Regions from separate parts of the Desulfobacula toluolica Tol2 genome, predicted to be linked through region 3. Evidence: riboswitches for the same ligand, from Rfam matches in the RefSeq annotation. Region 3 holds a riboswitch; each other region holds the start of a gene.

Region 1 (4,393 bases), 1.0 Mb from region 3:
GACGGGCTGCTGAGATGCTGCTGATAAGCGTTGATTTACCGGCATTGGGTAATCCTACAAGTCCGACATCGGCAAGCAGTTTTAACTCTAATTTCAGATGTATTTCAATCCCAGGGAGTCCTGGCTGGGAATACCTGGGTGCCCGGTTGGTGGAACTTGCAAACCGTTTGTTGCCTCGGCCTCCCATGCCGCCACGGGCAATAATATATTCATCCTCTGTGTCGGTTAGGTCGACAATGATTTCATTGGTATCTGCATTGGAGACAATGGTTCCAGGGGGAAGGGTGATTGTGCAGTTTTTCCCGTTTTTCCCATGTTTTTGTTTGCCCTGGCCTGACTCACCATTTTTGGCCTTGAGCAATTTTTGACGGCGATAATCAAAAAGTGTTCGTTTACTCTGATCAATTTTCAGAATAACATGACCACCATCGCCGCCATCTCCACCGTCAGGTCCTCCAAATTCAATGTACCGTTCCCTTCGGAAACTTGTGCATCCTCGGCCACCATCGCCTGACTTGACAGTGATAATTGCTTCATCTACAAATTTCACGCGGCATATACGCTGACTTTTTTTCTGTCGCGGCCTTTTCTTTCAAAGGTCACAACACCGTCAATTTTGGCAAAAATAGTATAATCTTTGCCCATACCAACATTGTTGCCCGGATGGATTTTAGTTCCCACCTGTCTGATAAGAATATTTCCTGCAAGAACATTTTCTCCGCCGAATTTTTTAACACCACGGCGCTGTGAGTTTGAATCGCGACCGTTTTTTGAACTACCTGCTGCTTTTTTATGTGACATCTGAATTTCTCCTTGCTATCTAAACCGTAATGGATTCGATTTTAATTTCAGTATAATTTTGTCTGTGGCCTTTGAGTCTTCTAAAGCCTTTCCGGCGTTTATACTTGAAGACCAGTTTCTTTTTGTCCTTTCCCTGCTCAAGAATGTGCGCTTTGACTGCCGCATTTTCAACTTTCGGACTTCCAAGAGTGATGGTTTCACCATCTGAATACATGAGGACATCATCAAATTCAACCTGAGAACCTTCCGTACCATCAAGCTTTTCAACTTTCAGGATCTGTTCTTCATGAACCTTATATTGTTTTCCCCCGGTTCTGATAACTGCGTACATTTTTAAACTCTCCTTATTATTTCAATACTTTTCGCAATTTTAAAAAACTCTGAATTCTATATTTATTGTCTGAATTTGTCAAGATAAACATATTTGAAATTTTTATATTGACTTAGATTCTTTTTTAATTTAAGTCAATATAAAAATTTCAGGTGCCTGTTAAGGCACAATAGGGAACCCTGTGCGAATCAGGGATGGGCCCGCCGCTGTGATCGGAGACGAACGCTGCATTTATGTCACTGGCTTTATAACGCTGGGAAGACGCAGTTAATAGGATGACCCGAAAGTCAGAAGACCTGCCTGAAAAAGTTTAATCTGTCATACCTCGTGGACAAGGGTGGGGCAAATCCAATCTGTGGAAAAATCAGGGAACCTCAGATCATTATCAATAAATGGTCCGGGGTTTTTTTTTGCAAATCCCCGGCAAAAAAGGGGAGGCCTTGAAAAAAAGTTGCCTGAGCAATATCGGGATGTAAAATTAATTTTATTTTTTTATTCCTGCTGTGAGCTTTTTTTCGCGTTCCCCCGATTTAAAAGGGGAAAAATATGAATAAATCCGTATCGGCAGTTCTTCTGGCTGTTGTCATGTTGCTGCTGCCTGGCATGGGGCAGGCTTTAGCTTCTGATAAAAATCAATCCAAAACAAAACTTGAGGATATTGTTGTAACAGTAGGGAGAGTTGCAGAATCCAAAAAAGAGATTGTCAATAATGTTGCCGTGATTGATGAGCAGGAAATCCGAATGTCGTCTGCCAGGGATGTTGGCGATCTTTTAGCGCAAAAAGGCATCGGTGCCATCAAAAAATATCCTGGAAATCTTACTACCATAGGCATCAGGGGATTTAGAACAGATTCCCATGGGAATGACCTGAAAGGGCATGTTCTTATCCTGCTTAACGGTCGAAGATCGGGCACTGGAAATGTGGCAAAAATTATGACCAAAAATGTTGAGCGTATAGAAATCATCAGAGGGCCGGCATCTGTTTTATATGGTTCTGCCGCTGTCGGTGGGGTTGTGAACGTGATTACCCGAAGGGGAAAAGGCAAATTATCTGCTTTTGGTGAAGGGAATCTGGGCAGTTTCGGGCATGAAGATATCAGTGCCGGTTTTGCAGGAGAGTATAATGGGTTTGATTTTTCCGGCAGTGTCACAAGAGAGACGGAAGATGATTATACCACAGCCAGTGGAACAAAATACCATAATACCGGGTTTGACAGCAGGGAAAGCATCAGCATGAATATGGGGTATACACCGTTTCCCAATAATCGAATTGCATTTCTTTATCACGGTTTTAATGTGGATGAAGCCGGCTCTCCAAGTTATTTAAGCCAGAATGATCTGGATGATTATACAGACAAATCAAATTATTCTTTTGATATCGTACTGGACGGCCAGACAACAGATTCACGCTTTGTTTGGAAATTAAAATATTTCCAGGGTAAAGATGAGGATACATGGAATGATCCAACCGGCAGCAACCCTGATGGATGGGATGACGCAATCCTTTCCGAACAAAAAACAGAGAGCAAAGGTATCCAGGCCCAGATTTCAGTTGATTTAGGGCAGGCGCTTATTACCACCGGTTTTGACTGGGCGGATTACGATATTGAAGCGTCCTGGAATCCCCAAAAAACATCTTATGACAATCCTGCAGGATTTTTATTGGGTAAACTAAAACTTTTAGATGACCGGCTGACTCTGTCTGCCGGATTACGGTATGATACCTATGAGGTGGAGGTCATAGACCCTGCAGGCAAGACTGCGGACGACAATCACCTGACGCCTAATATTGGTATTTCCTATCTTTTGACGGATTATTTAAAACTGCGGGCAGGTTACTCCGAAGCCTTTGTTATGCCGGGTGCGGATCAGATGGCTGCCGCCTACTCTGTCTTTGGCAGCAACTATGTGGGTAATCCAGACCTTTCGCCTGAAACAAGCAAAACCTGCGAAGGCGGTTTGGATGTTTTCTACCTCTCCTTGTCCGGTTCTCTGGGGTATTTTTATACTGATTTTAAGGACAAAATAGAATCTGTCACCCGGGCAAACGGAGACAGATCATGGGATAATGTCGGAGAAGCCAGAATATCCGGTTTTGAGGGAAATCTAAGTGTTGATATTGGCGATTATTTTGGATGGGATTTTGAAATCAGACCCTTTGTCGGATTTACCTATCTGACGGAATATGAGGACAGGATAACGGGTGCTGATCTTTTTGAGACGTCAGATTTAACAGCATCTTATGGTATTTCAGTATCTGATTTGAATGGATTTTCAGCAAGACTTAATTTTGCCTATTTCGGAGAAAAGACAATAACCGATTATGAGAGCGGATGGCCTTATCAGGATATAAAAGCCCGGGATTTTACCGTTGCAGATCTGACCATTACCAAAGTTTTATTTGCCACGGATAAAAAAGGCAGATTGGCATTAAATGCCAGTATCAACAATCTGTTTGATGAAGAATATGAATATATAAAAGGATACCCCATGCCGGAAAGAAATTTCTATGTCGGTATGAGATATGATTTTTAATTCGATATTAAAAAAACACAGCCCAGACTTTACCAGTGTCTGTTCTGTTATAAGGTAAATGACTAAATGGAACTTAAATCGCTGATATTGGGCCTGTTTCTATCAACCGGGGCTTTTGCCGTTAAAAGCGGTGGAGGGCTATCTTATGTTTTTCTGCAGGCGCCCGGCAGAACAAGACAACTTCTGACAACCCTGCTGTTCATGGCAGGGTACGGCATTGTCTTTGCCGTTGCTGCTGCTGTTTTGCTGAACGTCGATCTGATGGCGCATATTGATCTGCTGCAGGCGTTTTTCAAGAGCGGGATGACCCTTCATCTCCTTTTAGCCTTGTTGCTGTTGGTTTGGGGGGGCAATCTGATAAAGAACTGCCATGAAAAACAAACATCCACCAGGGGATGGATTCCCCTGGTGGTGCCCTGTCCGGTCTGTTTTGTCGTCATCCTTTTATCCTGTAGTTTTGTCAGTGCTATTTATCCGGATAATTCCGTGGTTTTTTTCGCTCTCTATGCAGGCTTTATTCTGATCAGCCTGGTTGTGGCGTTCACTGTCAGACGCCTGGTCACTAACCAGGGAGCTGCCAAATCATTTCTGGGCAGGCTGATGCTTTATATTGCCGTTTACTTTATTCTTTCGGTCATTGTGATTCCACAATTTGCCGATTTGGATAAAATTTACAGGATATCTTTCACAGACAGTATGTTTGAGCTGTCCCGGGAGAAAATCATC
Region 2 (4,393 bases), 1.6 Mb from region 3:
TCTTTCCACATTATTCAGATCTATATCCATAAACGGCACTTTATCGTTGGGAACACCATCAATATATATGACCACGGGATTTTTAAATGTGTATTTGCTGCTGCTTAATCCTCTGAAGCTAACTTCTCTAAACCCGCCATTGTCATTTGCTTTAAAGTTGGGTACTAAATTCATAATGTCGGATAAATTATTAATATTTGCATCTTTGATATCTGTTTGAGTAAAAACACTTACCGCCGCCGGGATTTCCTGGATTTTTTGTTCATGTTTATTTGCTGTAACCGTTATGTCATCAAAAGCATGTGTTTTGCTTTCATTTGCATTTGCTTTATTGAGAAAGATCAGCAGTACAACACTGAAAAAGAGAACAAAAATTGTATGGTATTTTTTTGTTTGAATAGTCACTCCTTGCTCCTTGATATTGTATGATTAGGGTTCAGGTTAAAATTATCAACAGTGTCATGGGCATGCCGTCAATATGGATCACAATGGAACTTTTGTTCATAAGCCACAGGACCGAACAGGTTCAAAGCAATCTTGCAGATATCTATATGCATAAAAAAAATATTTATGGCTATCACTTGCGTTCATTTTTTTATCACCATCGTTCATTTTGACGATATCGGCTGGGGGGTATGCCAAAATAATCCCTGAAGGCCTTTGCAAAATGGCTGGAACTTGAGTAACCAAGGGAATAAGCTATTTGAGTCATACTTAAGCTTTCGTCTTTAACAAGGGTTCTGGCTTTTTCAGCGCGTTTGAAACGAAGGTATTCTATAGGGGAAGTGCCGTAGAATTGATTGAAATCATTATAAAACTTGGTGCGGGAGACACCGACGGTCTTGGCCAGTTCAATTATATTTGGAGGGGTTTGAAGGTTATTGGACAATAATTGCCCTGCATAATGTATTTTGTCGATATCATTGGCTTTTAAGCGTGGAGTCGGTTTTTGCTTGTGGGAGGCAGGTTTTATCTGGTTTAGTTTGCAAGCAATAAGTTCCATTGCTTTGGCTTCGATAAAAAAGCGATGGCTTGCTCCTTCATAAGGGCAGTGGATGATTTGTTGCAGTATCATGTGCATGGAAGGGGTGATGATTTCCGTACAATTAAAAGGATCGCCGCTGTTCTTGTTATCTGTTAAAGGGGCTTTAAATTTTATGGGGATGTCGTGCAGTTCATCTTCCATCAATGTGTCCCAATAAGAGGGAGATATCAATATTACAACCATATATATCGGAGTCCCGGGCATATCTTCATAAAATCCATCCCGGTTCGGGAAATAAAAAAATCCGCTTTCTCCATGGGTTATGGTCAGGCTTTGTTTTAAACAATGCAGAGTTAATTTTGTAGTGCCTGAAAGACAAAATCTGAAACCGAATTTGGGGGTGTCTCCATAGTGTTTGGCTTTGAGTCTGTCGGATTTGTTGTAATTACAGACATATACCTGGATACCACTTTTTAACCTGAACTCTTTTATGGTTCCTTTGCCTATTTTGTGGGGTAGTTTCCAGCAGGTCTCAAAATTGCCTTTTTCTACCGGAAAAGAATCCAACGTGTGACGTTTTAATTTTTTTTCCATTTTTTCATTTCTTTGCCCAAAATAAAAAATCCCCGAACCGTAAATAGTTTACGATCCGGGGATATCCCTTTTTTATCCAATAGATCCAATGGAAACCGGCATTGCCGTACACGGTTTTCCTATGTTTTACCAGGCAGGTATTCTGACTTGCGGATCATCCTCATGCCGCGCCTTCCCATTATATCAACAGTGGCATATTGCAGCATTTGTCACCGATTACAGCGGCGGGCCCGTTTCCGAATTACACGAAATTCCCTATTAAGCCGATGGCACCAGATAAAATTTACTTTGTGCTACAGAATAAGCAATGAAAAGTCAAGCATATTTTCAGTGTGGCAACTTGTGTGGTTTTTATGAGTGTTTATATGTTGTTTTTAGTTCTTAATTGCAACCCAATGGTTATTTTTTGCTGCAAGATGATGAATAATTACAGTATATCATTGACAAGAGGCTACAATGTAATTATGAAGTAACTTGTTTGTTTTAAGGGAAAATAAACCGTTTAAAAAAACGGATTGATTGCAATATCAGATAGCCTGTTGGGTGCTGGTGCAGTCAAAGAGATGGGATGGATAGAAAATGAATCCATGAGTAAAAAAAATCAACCTAAAGGAGAAAAAATGAAAAATTTGAGCAGGCTCGGGGATTTTTATGTTTTGTTAATATTGTTAATATGCTTCAGTCCTTATTGCGCATGGGCAGAGGATACGGCTGGGGCGGACAAAAATGTTTTTGATCTTGGTGAGGTCGTTGTCAGTGGACAGGCTGAAACCATTACAAGGGTAAGTACAGTGGAAACAGTTGATTTGGAACAAATTGAACTGACCAATTCACAAAATATATCACAAGCTCTTTCCGGTTTGCCCGGTGTCACCTTGTCCAACGGAGGGAGAAAAGCGGAAAGCTCTATTAATGTCAGGGGATTTGGTTCTCGGTATGTCCCTATTTTTTATGACGGTATCCCCTTATACATTCCCAATGACGGATATGTGGACGCAGGTAACCTTACAACGGATAATATTTCAAGGATTGATTTGAGCAAAGGGGTCAGTTCCGTTCTCTACGGGTTTAATACCATGGGCGGGGTCATTAATATTGTGAGCCAAAAACCGCAGGAAAAATTAGAAGGTTCCTACGGGGTTGAAGTTACTGACAACAGTGATGTAAAAGGAAATTTTAATATTGGATCAAGCCAGGATAAATTTTATTTTACCCTGGGAGGAGGGTTCACAAATTCCAATGGATGGGATGTGTCGGATGATTTTGATGCAAACCAGTATGAAGACGGAGACACAAGGGAGAACTCGGATCTTGATGACTGGAATGTGGCTGCAAAATTAGGGTGGACCCCGGCACAAGGCCATGAATATGCAATTGGATTCAACACCATTGAAAAGGAAAAAGGGCTTCCTCCCACTGCAGATCCCGATACATCGGCAAGAAGGGTAAAATACTGGCGGTTTACGGACTGGGACAAGGAAACCATTTATTTTATCGGGAACACGGAGTTGACGGATCAATTATCCGTTAAAACAAGAGTGTTTTACGACACCTATTATAATGCGCTGGAAGACTATAGCGACAACACCTATTCAAATGCCCGCTGGCACTCCACCTATGACGACCACAGCTATGGAGGCTCTTTGGTGGCCAGAGTTGACTACATACCTAAAAACACTTTAAGCTGTTCTTTTCATTATAAAAAAGACGTTCATGAGGAACAAGATGACATAGGCGATCCATGGGAAAACTATGAACAGGAAATGGTTTCCTTTGGTATTGAAGATGATATTAAACTTACGGATAATCTTGCCTTTGTTCTGGGAAGCAGTTATGACATCCAGAATCCCCAGAAAGCCAATGACGGTGTGAACAACGGGTTTGTCAGGGAATCCAAATCAGCCTTCAATCCCCAGGCAGGTGTGTTGCTGACGGTTCTTGAAGATCTTGACATGCATTTTTCCCTGGGGAAAAAATCAAGATGGCCCACCCTCCAGGAACTTTATACAGATGGACTGGACAATGACAGAATAGCCAATCCCGACCTGGCAGAGGAAGTGGCAACCAATTATGAACTGGGTTTTGAAAAACCCCTTCCCAAAAATAATCGTATAGGGCTGACCTTTTTTTATTCCAAAGTTGAAGATTTAATTCAAGACGAGATTGTCGGTACTGATCCTGTTTCCGGGGATGATATCGAGCAATACCAGAATATTGATGAATCAAGTTTCAAAGGCCTTGAATTCACCTTCACCTCTTATATGATTGCCGATAATGATTTTCAACTGCATTATACATATCTGGATGCAAAAAATGAGTCTGACGGTGCAGATAACGATCATCTCGAGGGTATATCCGAGCATAAACTTTACCTGAGTGATTTGTACAGATTCAATGATCGGTTTTCCGTTTTCGGGAGTGCTGAATACAATTCAAAAAGATACGATGAGGATGCTAATTACGATGAGGTTGAACTTGACGGATTCTGGGTTGTAAATTTTAAAACCATGGTAAGGCTTGATCAATCTTTTGTGTTTGAAATCGGCGTTAAAAATCTTTTTGATGAAAATTATGAGATGGAAGTGGGATACCCCCGCCAGGGAAGAAGTTTTTTCATTGGATTTAAAGGAGAATTTTAATTATCCGGCATTAGCCTATACCCAGGTTCTCCGGGGCATCCGGGGAACCTGTCGGTTTTTGCGTTTTTAAAATATATCATGACAAAAAAAAGAATTTTTCTGCTTCTGTTTTCAGCATGTTTTGTTTTTTTATTTTACAGAATATATTATCATCCTGAAACCAGAGCCCGCGAAA
Region 3 (4,393 bases):
TCCCACGCCCAGGATATTGGCTGTAACCCCATAGCCTGCCGTATGATCCGCACCCATTGGCGTTGTGGCATAGGTGACCCCAACCCCTTTGCATGCTCTCGGGTCATAGGCCGGGAATGCCTGTTTTTTTACCACGGGAACTCTGTCCACGCCCAGGGCGTCTCCTGTGAACAAAGCGCCGTTTCCAATGATTTTACCCTCTGGTGCAGCCGTTCCGACTTTGGACAGAAGATCTATGGCAGCCTTGCCGTCTCCCCATGGAATCATGCCGCCTTCCATGGCAATGCCGATGGCAACTCCCGTTTCAATGGTATCAAGACCGAAGTCATCACACATCCTGTCCAGCATGGCAATATCATCCAGCTCCCTGATGGTGGTGTGGGCACCAAATGCCCAGATGGTTTCATATTCAAACCCGGAGGTGAGATATTTGCCTTTCTTGTCATGGTAAACATTGGAGCATCTGATCACACAACCCGGATGGCAGGGCTCTGTTGTAATACCCCCTCTTTGCTCAATGTTTTGTGCCATTTTTTCCCCACTGATGTCCTGGGCATGCTCAAACCGGCCTGACCTGAAATTTTTTGTTGGCAGGGTGCCTGCTTCATTGATGACATTTACCAATACTGCCGTACCAAGTGCGGGAAGGCCTTGTCCTGTAACCGGATGTTTTCTGAGCATGTCCACCCATTTTTTATTGGCTGCTTTAAAGGCATCCGGATCTTTTATTTCAAGACGTCCTGCACCCTTATCATCCACGACAATGGCTTTGATTCTTTTTGCCCCCATAACCGCTCCCAAACCGCCTCTGCCGTGGGCACGTCCCGGTCTCCCGTTCATGTCGGCCTGCTGGATGCTTGCGCCCTTCAAACATTGTTCGCCTGCCTGGCCAATGCTTAAGACTCCAACTGATTTGCCATATTTTTGCCATAGATTTTCCATGACCTCATAATTGCCCTTGCCCGCAAGATGGCCTGCATCAAGGATTTCAACTTCATCCTTATTGATGACAATGATGCTGTAACCCTCTGTTTGGGGTTTGCCTTCCAGAACAAGGGCGGTGATCCCCAGTTTGGCCAGTTTCTGTGAAACAAGTCCGCCTGCGTTGCTCTCTTTGATGCCGCCTGTAAGAGGCGATTTGGCTCCTGCTGAAAGCCGTCCTGAATCTGCGGCAGGAGATCCGGACATAATGCCGGGTGCAAAGATTAATTTGTTTGCTTTTCCAAGCGGGTGACAGGTTGCAGGCACTTCATCCAGAATCATTTTGGATGTGAGCGCCCGGCCCCCAAGACCTGCATAAGCTTTGGGAACTTGTTCAAACCCAAAGGTTTTGTTTTGGGTGTTAACCCTTAATAATTTCCCCATTTTTTCCTCCTTGGCTGGTTGATAAAAAATGATGATTAATTGTTTTTTTTATGTTGACTTGGCGAGATTTTTTCCAGTTCAGCTTAAAAATTTGTCATATCCACAACAAGACCCTTTTGTTGTTCAATGAAGACCCCACTCTTTTATATGACATGGGCATTTTATCAAGTCCAGCAGAAATAAAGTAAATTATTTTTTTTGTAAAATATTGACTTCATCTGCCGTATTCTATAAAAAGTGTTCATATTTTGTTGGTTGCCTTGGCAAACGGAACACGGTGAAACTCCGTGACGGTCCCGCCGCTGTAACCGGAAACATCTGTTTTTTTTTGTAAAGGCCACTGTGAAAACGGGAAGGCTAAAAAAACAGGTTTAATGCCGGAAGTCAGAAGACGAGCCAGGTAAAAATCATTGTAGAATCTGATGGTAAAAGGTTTTGTAAGAACTCATCTCTTGCAAAGCTTTTTTTGGGTTTTACAGGAGATTTTATAGCGAGGAAACTATGACAACACAGCTTGAGCATGCCCGTCAGGGCACCATCACAAAACAGATGCAAATTATAGCCCGGACCGAAGGGCTGTCTGAATCCTTTATTTTAGATCATGTGGCAAAGGGTGAAATTGTTATCCCCTGTAATCCCAAGCGCCCCGGGCAAAAGGTTACCGGAATTGGAACCGGCCTGCGCACCAAGGTGAACGCTTCCATTGGAACCTCTTCAGATATCTGTGATGTTAATCTTGAGGTGGCAAAGGCAGAGGCTGCCCAGGAAGAAGGGGCTGACACCTTAATGGAATTGTCTGCCGCCGGGGATCTTGATAACGTAAGGCAAACGGTTCTGGCCAATACCGATCTTGCTGTGGGCAATGTGCCGTTGTACCAGGCATTTAAAGAAGCCATCCGCAAATACAAAAATCCGGCAAAATTAGATCCTGAATACCTGTTTGACCTGATTGAAAAGCAATTGGATGACGGCTTGAGCTTTATGGCCATTCATTGCGGGATCAACCAGTACACCATTGAACGCTTAAGAAAACAGGGATTTCGTTATGGCGGTCTGGCATCCAAGGGCGGAACCTATATGGTGGCCTGGATGGATATCAATAAAAAAGAGAACCCCTTGTATGAGCAGTTTGACCGTGTGTGTGCGTTGATGAAAAAATATGATGCCGTTCTTTCCTTAGGCAACGGGATCAGGGCCGGTGCCATCCATGACAGCCATGACCGTGCCCAGATGGCTGAAATGATCATCAACTGCGAACTGGCGGAAATCGGTCGGAATCAGGGCTGCCAGATGATGGTGGAAGGACCGGGCCATGTCCCCCTGGACGAAATTGAAGGCAATATCATGCTGGAAAAACGCATGTCCGGCAATGCGCCTTATTATGTTTTAGGCCCCATCCCCTGCGATACCGGCGCAGGATACGATCATATCACCGCCGCCATTGGTGCGGCAAGTTCCGCCCGGTTTGGCGCGGATCTGATCTGTTATATCACTCCTGCCGAACATCTTGCCCTGCCGGATGTCAATGACGTGAGAGAAGGCGTGAGGGCCACTCGGCTTGCAGCCCGTATCGGGGATATTTCCAAATACCCTGACCGGCGGGAAAATGAAAAACAGGCTGCCATGGCAAGACGGGACATGAGATGGAATGATCTGGAAAAATATCTGTTATTCCCTGAAATTGCCAGAAAAACCCGTGAGGAACGTGCGCCTGCCCAACAAGAAACCTGCACCATGTGCGGGGATTTTTGTGCCATGAAAAAAGGCATGGAAATATTTGAGAAGGATATTACAGACAAGAGGTAAGTATTATGAGCTTATTAGATCAGACTATTTTATCCATTGATGAAACACTTGATGAGGATGCATTTCATTCGGCAAAAGAACGGCTGGCAAATCAGGCCAAGCCGGTTGGAAGTCTTGGCATCATGGAAGATATCTCAGCAAGGCTTGCCGCAATAAAAGGCACCATTAATGTTAATCTTTCAAATAAACGGATCATTACCTGTGCGGGAGATCACGGGGTTACCCAGGAAGGGGTCAGTCTTTTCCCGGCTGACGTCACCCCCCAGATGGTCTATAATTTTGCCAATAACGGGGCATCGGTCAATGTCATTGGAAAACATGCGGGTGCTATTGTTAAAGCGGCTGATATAGGGGTAAATCATGATTTTGCACCGGACCTGCCCATCTTTCATAAAAAAGTCAGATACGGGACCGCCAATTTCACAAAAGAACCTGCCATGACACGGGCAGAGGCTATTTTGTCTATTGAAGCAGGCATTGAAATCGTAAATGAACTTGAGGCTCTGGAGCCGGTTGATCTGTTGGGAACCGGCGATATGGGGATCGGCAACACAACACCTTCTTCCGCCATTATTGCCGCCTTTTCCGGAATTGAAGTTGAAAAACTTACGGGCCGCGGGACCGGTATTGATGATAAGAGCTTGAAAAATAAGATTAATGTCATCAAAAAAGGCCTTGCCCTTCATAAGCCTGATCCCCATGATCCTGTTGACGTGTTGTCAAAAGTCGGGGGACTTGAGATCGGCGGGCTTGCAGGCCTCGTCCTGGGCGCTGCCGCCAGGGGCATTCCGGTTATCTGCGACGGGTTTATCTCTACTGCAGGTGCTTTGATTGCCTGCGAACTTGCACCTGCGGCAAAAAATTATCTTTTTGTCAGTCATAAATCCGTGGAAACAGGTCATCGGTTCATGCACAAACGACTGGGGCTTGAACCCTTGATTGATTTGAAATTCAGATTAGGGGAAGGAACCGGTGCTGCCTTGTGTATGGAACTTCTGGATCTTTCCACAAGAATTCTTGCAGACATCAAAACTTTTGAAGAAGTGGGAATCAATGATGTCCAATAGGTATTAGAAGTTGATGATTTTGGGTTACCGGTTGATTTGGTTGATGCGTTCTGAAATCAGTTAAATCCAATAGGAATTGCATACCCTGCCATGGCAAAATCGCCATGGCAGGGTATGCAATTAAAGAACATTAAATCCCGCTTCTTTCCATCCAT
Region 4 (4,393 bases), 780 kb from region 3:
TCAGGATCAAGTATCCCTCCCCAGGCTCTGTTTAAATCTGCTGCAATATTTATCCCGCCAAGAATTTCATTTACTTTGGTCATTCCCGAAAATTTATCGGAGAGAGTCCTAATTTCATCAAACCCGCCGAAACTCCATTTAAAAAAATATTTTTTTCTTTGCGCCAAAGAAAGCTTGGAGGTTTTATTAACAATTTTGTTCATCACATTTTCAGACCAGTTAAGATAATCCATAGATTTCTTTTCTTCATTGAATATTTTACCCAGAATTTCAAAATTTTTTTTTATCGTATCCGGTTGAAACATGTCTAAAGCAATCACCTTGGTACGGGATTTTATTTTATCATTCATCCCTTTAAACCCCTCAAATGAAAAACTCATTGTAATCAAAAGATCAACATCAAGTTCTAATAACTTTTCGCAATTAATGTTATAAGGGCCAGGAGGTTCCATGGCAATAACAGTTAACTTTTCGATATCCGGATATAAATGTTTATCCGGTATAACCATATATCCTCTTCCAACCACTTTGTTCCAAACACCGATTAACCTGAGCGCTTCAGCAATACAGGTGCCACTAAAGGCTATACGATTAACCGGCTGTTTAATTGTGACCTCTCTCCCCATGGCATCAATTATTGTAATTTCATTTTGTCTTCCGATTGCATTGCCTGTAACAAAAAAAATAAAAAATAGTAAAAACAGACCGTATAATTTTAATACATTGTTTTCTCTAAGCATAAACTCCTCTTTCATCCACGAGAGAATTACTCCAACCGTCCTTTTCTCCTTATTTTAAAAACATGGCTCTATAATTGCATTTCCTTAGTACTGCGGATTTTAATTAATTCCTGAAGATATAGAACACAAATTTTGGGAATATGATAATGGTCATGTTTATTTTTTTAGCGCAATCGTCTATTTGATAAGGAAACAGCATTTTTCAAACATTTTCCGGGCGGGCAGCCAAAATATTGTTTAAATACTTTGGAAAAATGACTGAGGCTTCTGTAGCCAACCTTGTAAGCGATTTCGGTAACGTTCATTTTACCTTCATTCAAAAGGCGTCTGGCAGCCTCAAGGCGGTGGTTACGCAGATACTCAAAAGGGGAAATACCATGGAACTTACAAAAACAATGATGCAGTTTGCTGCGGCACATCCCCACGGAACGGGCAAGTTCTATCAAACCCGGTGCATTTTCCAAATCATGAGTTAACAATCGGGCGGCATGACAAACGCAATCAGCTTCATTGGGTGCTAAAACAGATTCTTCAGGATTTTGCCAATTTTCTATTTCCAGCTGTTCCATCTTGTAGGCTATCAGCTCCATGACTTTGCCTTCAATAAAAAATTTGCGGGTCAACCCGTGATAAGGACAATGCAGTATCTTGTCAAGTGCGCCCCACATGGGCTGAGAAATCATATCTGGAAAACGAAAAGAGGTTTCACTTATGTTTATCAATACGCTCATAAACTGATCCGGGTATTCCATTACAAAAGCTGACATCTGATCCAGGTCCATCAAAATCGATATTCTGATCACTCGCTCAAGGCCGATTATTTCAGTGTAACCAAGAGTGTCCGGGAAAGAAAAAAAACCGCTTTGCCCCTTTTTTACAAAAAACGATTCCTTAAAATATGGCGGATGTGACTCTATAGTCCCCGAAAGGCAGAAGCCGAATCCGAAAGAAGTACCAGACACTCCGCATTCCAAAATAGTCGGCTGGTTCAGGCTGTAATCCGCAATGACCAATCGAATACCGTAATTCAAATGAATAATTTCAATACTCCCTGTACCAATGGATGGGGGAATGTTAATCAGGTTTTTTTCTTTACTATTGGTCTGAGTAGATGGTATCAGTAATATCTTTTTCATTTGTGCTGCCTGCATCGGCATAACCCAAGTGCCATAACCGATTAGTTGAAACCCAGGATTCAAAGCTTAATAGAACCCGAGGTTTTCTTTGCGCCAAGGTATCCATATTGAATTTTAGTTTCTTGGCTTCAAGTATTATTTGCCTCCTGAGTCCATAATAAAATTTTAAAAAACGCTAACTTTCACATAGCTTGATGCAAAAAAAAATCCTCAACCAATATAAAATTGGTTGAGGATATCCGTTTTCATCCCTTAAAATCATAGTATGGCTTTCTCTGTCCACGAGAAATAAACCATTTTGTTCAGGCAGGTCTTCTGACTTCCGGTTCGTCCTACAACCGCCCCTTCCCACCTGAAATAATTCAGGCAGTGGATTTTCTGCGGCATTCGTCCCCGGTTACAGCGGCGGGCCCGTTCCCGATTTTCACGGAATTCCCTATTATGCTTTTAAGCACCAGAACAAAGTACTTAAGCTTATAATCACCGATAAAATAAAAGTCAAGCACAAATGAGAATATATCTATCTCAATTTCAGATAATGATCGGCTTATTTCATCAACTGAGAATTAAAACCGGACAAAAGCAAGAACACATAGTCGTCCTCACACTTATTAAGGCCACTTGGCAGATTACTCAATTCCTCCTATTTACTTTTTCAATTACTTCACCGTTTGTATCCTCCAGATAAAATAACCTTATTTCAAACATCCTTTGCATTTTAACGTTTCCTCCCAACATGAAACTCCGTCACCCCAAGAGGTGAAATAAACTGGTCGGTCAATGTTTTGGTACGAACCGAGTCAAAACCGGCCGCAAGCATGGCCCGGGGCAACACCTCTTCTTCAAAAGAGAAGTCCTGCCCCATCAACGAAGTAGGCAGCCAGCTGATAACCATATCAGTGGGTTGGGTTTTTTCCTCGCTCAAACCATCTGAAAAAACAATCAGGCTGCCACCGGGATTTAATGCAGCAAAGCACTTTTCCATAATTGGGGCCAGTTTTTCAGTTTCATTATAAAAATTCAAAGTATAACTGGCGATAATTGCATCATACCCCTCTCCAAACGGATCGACAGAATAATCCCCGCTTATGGTTTTCACCCGGTCTTCCATACCGTACTCCTTGATTGTCTCCTGTGCCACATCAATCACCACTGGACGATCAAACAAACAGCACTCTAACGTAGGATGTGCAGCAGCAACGGCAATCCCTATCAGGCCCGGACCGGCACCAATATCAAGAACCTTTTGCCATTGATCAAAATCGGGTAACAAGGAAAGCAAGCGGGCGATTCCTTGAGCCCGGCCGCAACGGCTACCGTTAATTGATTTGCGGGCAGAGTCCGCCCACACCTGTTCAGATACCATATCACGGCTGAGAGGAGCGCCCTCCTTGACCAACGTAAGCATCCTACCGTTCAGAGCCGGTTCGTTCCACTGATCATAGGCCAGCAGGGACTCGGCCAGGCCGGTATCTCCCCGGCTGGTAAGAAAACGCTCCGTCTGCTCAGTGTTGCAAAAAAGGCCGTCTTTTTTATACAAATACCCCAGTGCAGTCAATGCGTTGAGCAGGTATTCGGTATTTTTTGCATCACACTCAACCCGCACAGCAATATCAGAAGCACTTTGCGGTTCGGGCAGAAGATCAAAAAGGCCCAACTGCAAAGCTGTTTTAACCGTTTCCCAGCGAATTGCAATATAGGGCAGTTCATGATAATTCAATTCTGGAAAATCTGTCGGCAACGATTTTTTCATGGATTATTCCTTATAAAAAATGTTAAGTTTAAAACCTGTAAACCGCCTGCAGGCCAATTTCTCTGGGATCACTGTAGATCGTATACATCCCGCCGTAATACCCCACTAAATCATATTCCTTGTCAAAAAGATTTTTTGCATAGAGGTAAATATCAAACTTCTCGGTTTCATAACCGATTTTTGTATTTACAATTTCATGGGCATCCCTTGAATATTCATTTGCCTTGTCCAAATATGTCTTGCCGTAACCAATCAGGTCAGCCCTGGCATAAACCCCGCTGTCGTGCCGGTATTGCGCACCGATATTAAAGGTATATTCCGGTGCAAAGGGATTTTTATTGCCTTTGTAATCCCCATTGATGTCTTTAAATTGGTCAAATTCAATATTGTTATACCCGAAGCCCGCCATCAAGGTCATCCCGTCCATCACCTTTGCAGTCATCTCCAGCTCAATACCTTGGGCCGTTGCTTCCGCCGCATTGGTCATGTAGGAGGTAAGCGGGCCAACAGCTTCTTCCACCTGCATATCGGAAATATCCATGTAGTAAACAGCCCCGTTCAACACAAGCCGGTTATTGAAAAATACGCTTTTCACACCGATTTCATAGGACCACAACTCTTCCGCATCATAGCTGTAATATTCCGGATCTGTTGTTAGGTTGTTGAACCCGCCGGACCGGTATCCCTTTGAAACGCCTGCATAGGTCATGATGGCGGTAGAGAATTGATACTCCAGACCGATCCTCGGCGTCAAAGCATCCCAT

What was found. Region 3 has a riboswitch for cobalamin ahead of thiC (phosphomethylpyrimidine synthase ThiC). Riboswitches for the same ligand answer to the same signal wherever they lie in the genome.
Region 1: it holds a riboswitch for cobalamin, as region 3 does, so the genes downstream of both, TOL2_RS16665 (TonB-dependent receptor) here and thiC (phosphomethylpyrimidine synthase ThiC) in region 3, are expected to answer to the same signal.
Region 2: it holds a riboswitch for cobalamin, as region 3 does, so the genes downstream of both, TOL2_RS23445 (helix-turn-helix domain-containing protein) here and thiC (phosphomethylpyrimidine synthase ThiC) in region 3, are expected to answer to the same signal.
Region 4: it holds a riboswitch for cobalamin, as region 3 does, so the genes downstream of both, TOL2_RS17585 (helix-turn-helix transcriptional regulator) here and thiC (phosphomethylpyrimidine synthase ThiC) in region 3, are expected to answer to the same signal.

What each region holds. Positions count from the first base shown of each region.
Region 1 covers NC_018645.1:3,650,609-3,655,001, reverse strand. The annotation lists gene obgE (GTPase ObgE) at 1-550, opposite strand, end outside; gene rpmA (50S ribosomal protein L27) at 547-801, opposite strand; gene rplU (50S ribosomal protein L21) at 821-1,132, opposite strand; cobalamin riboswitch at 1,266-1,450, shown strand; gene TOL2_RS16665 (TonB-dependent receptor) at 1,679-3,667, shown strand; gene TOL2_RS16660 (DUF2162 family putative transporter) at 3,734-4,393, shown strand, end outside.
Region 2 covers NC_018645.1:1,066,698-1,071,090, forward strand. The annotation lists gene TOL2_RS04995 (TonB-dependent receptor) at 1-405, opposite strand, end outside; gene TOL2_RS23445 (helix-turn-helix domain-containing protein) at 599-1,579, opposite strand; cobalamin riboswitch at 1,695-1,871, opposite strand; gene TOL2_RS05010 (TonB-dependent receptor plug domain-containing protein) at 2,200-4,218, shown strand; gene TOL2_RS05015 (ABC transporter substrate-binding protein) at 4,297-4,393, shown strand, end outside.
Region 3 covers NC_018645.1:4,647,644-4,652,036, reverse strand. The annotation lists gene TOL2_RS21130 (aldehyde ferredoxin oxidoreductase family protein) at 1-1,365, opposite strand, end outside; cobalamin riboswitch at 1,601-1,780, shown strand; gene thiC (phosphomethylpyrimidine synthase ThiC) at 1,867-3,171, shown strand; gene cobT (nicotinate-nucleotide--dimethylbenzimidazole phosphoribosyltransferase) at 3,177-4,238, shown strand.
Region 4 covers NC_018645.1:3,863,098-3,867,490, forward strand. The annotation lists gene TOL2_RS17580 (ABC transporter substrate-binding protein) at 1-740, opposite strand, end outside; gene TOL2_RS17585 (helix-turn-helix transcriptional regulator) at 905-1,876, opposite strand; cobalamin riboswitch at 2,165-2,350, opposite strand; gene TOL2_RS17590 (methyltransferase) at 2,595-3,629, opposite strand; gene TOL2_RS17595 (TonB-dependent receptor) at 3,658-4,393, opposite strand, start outside.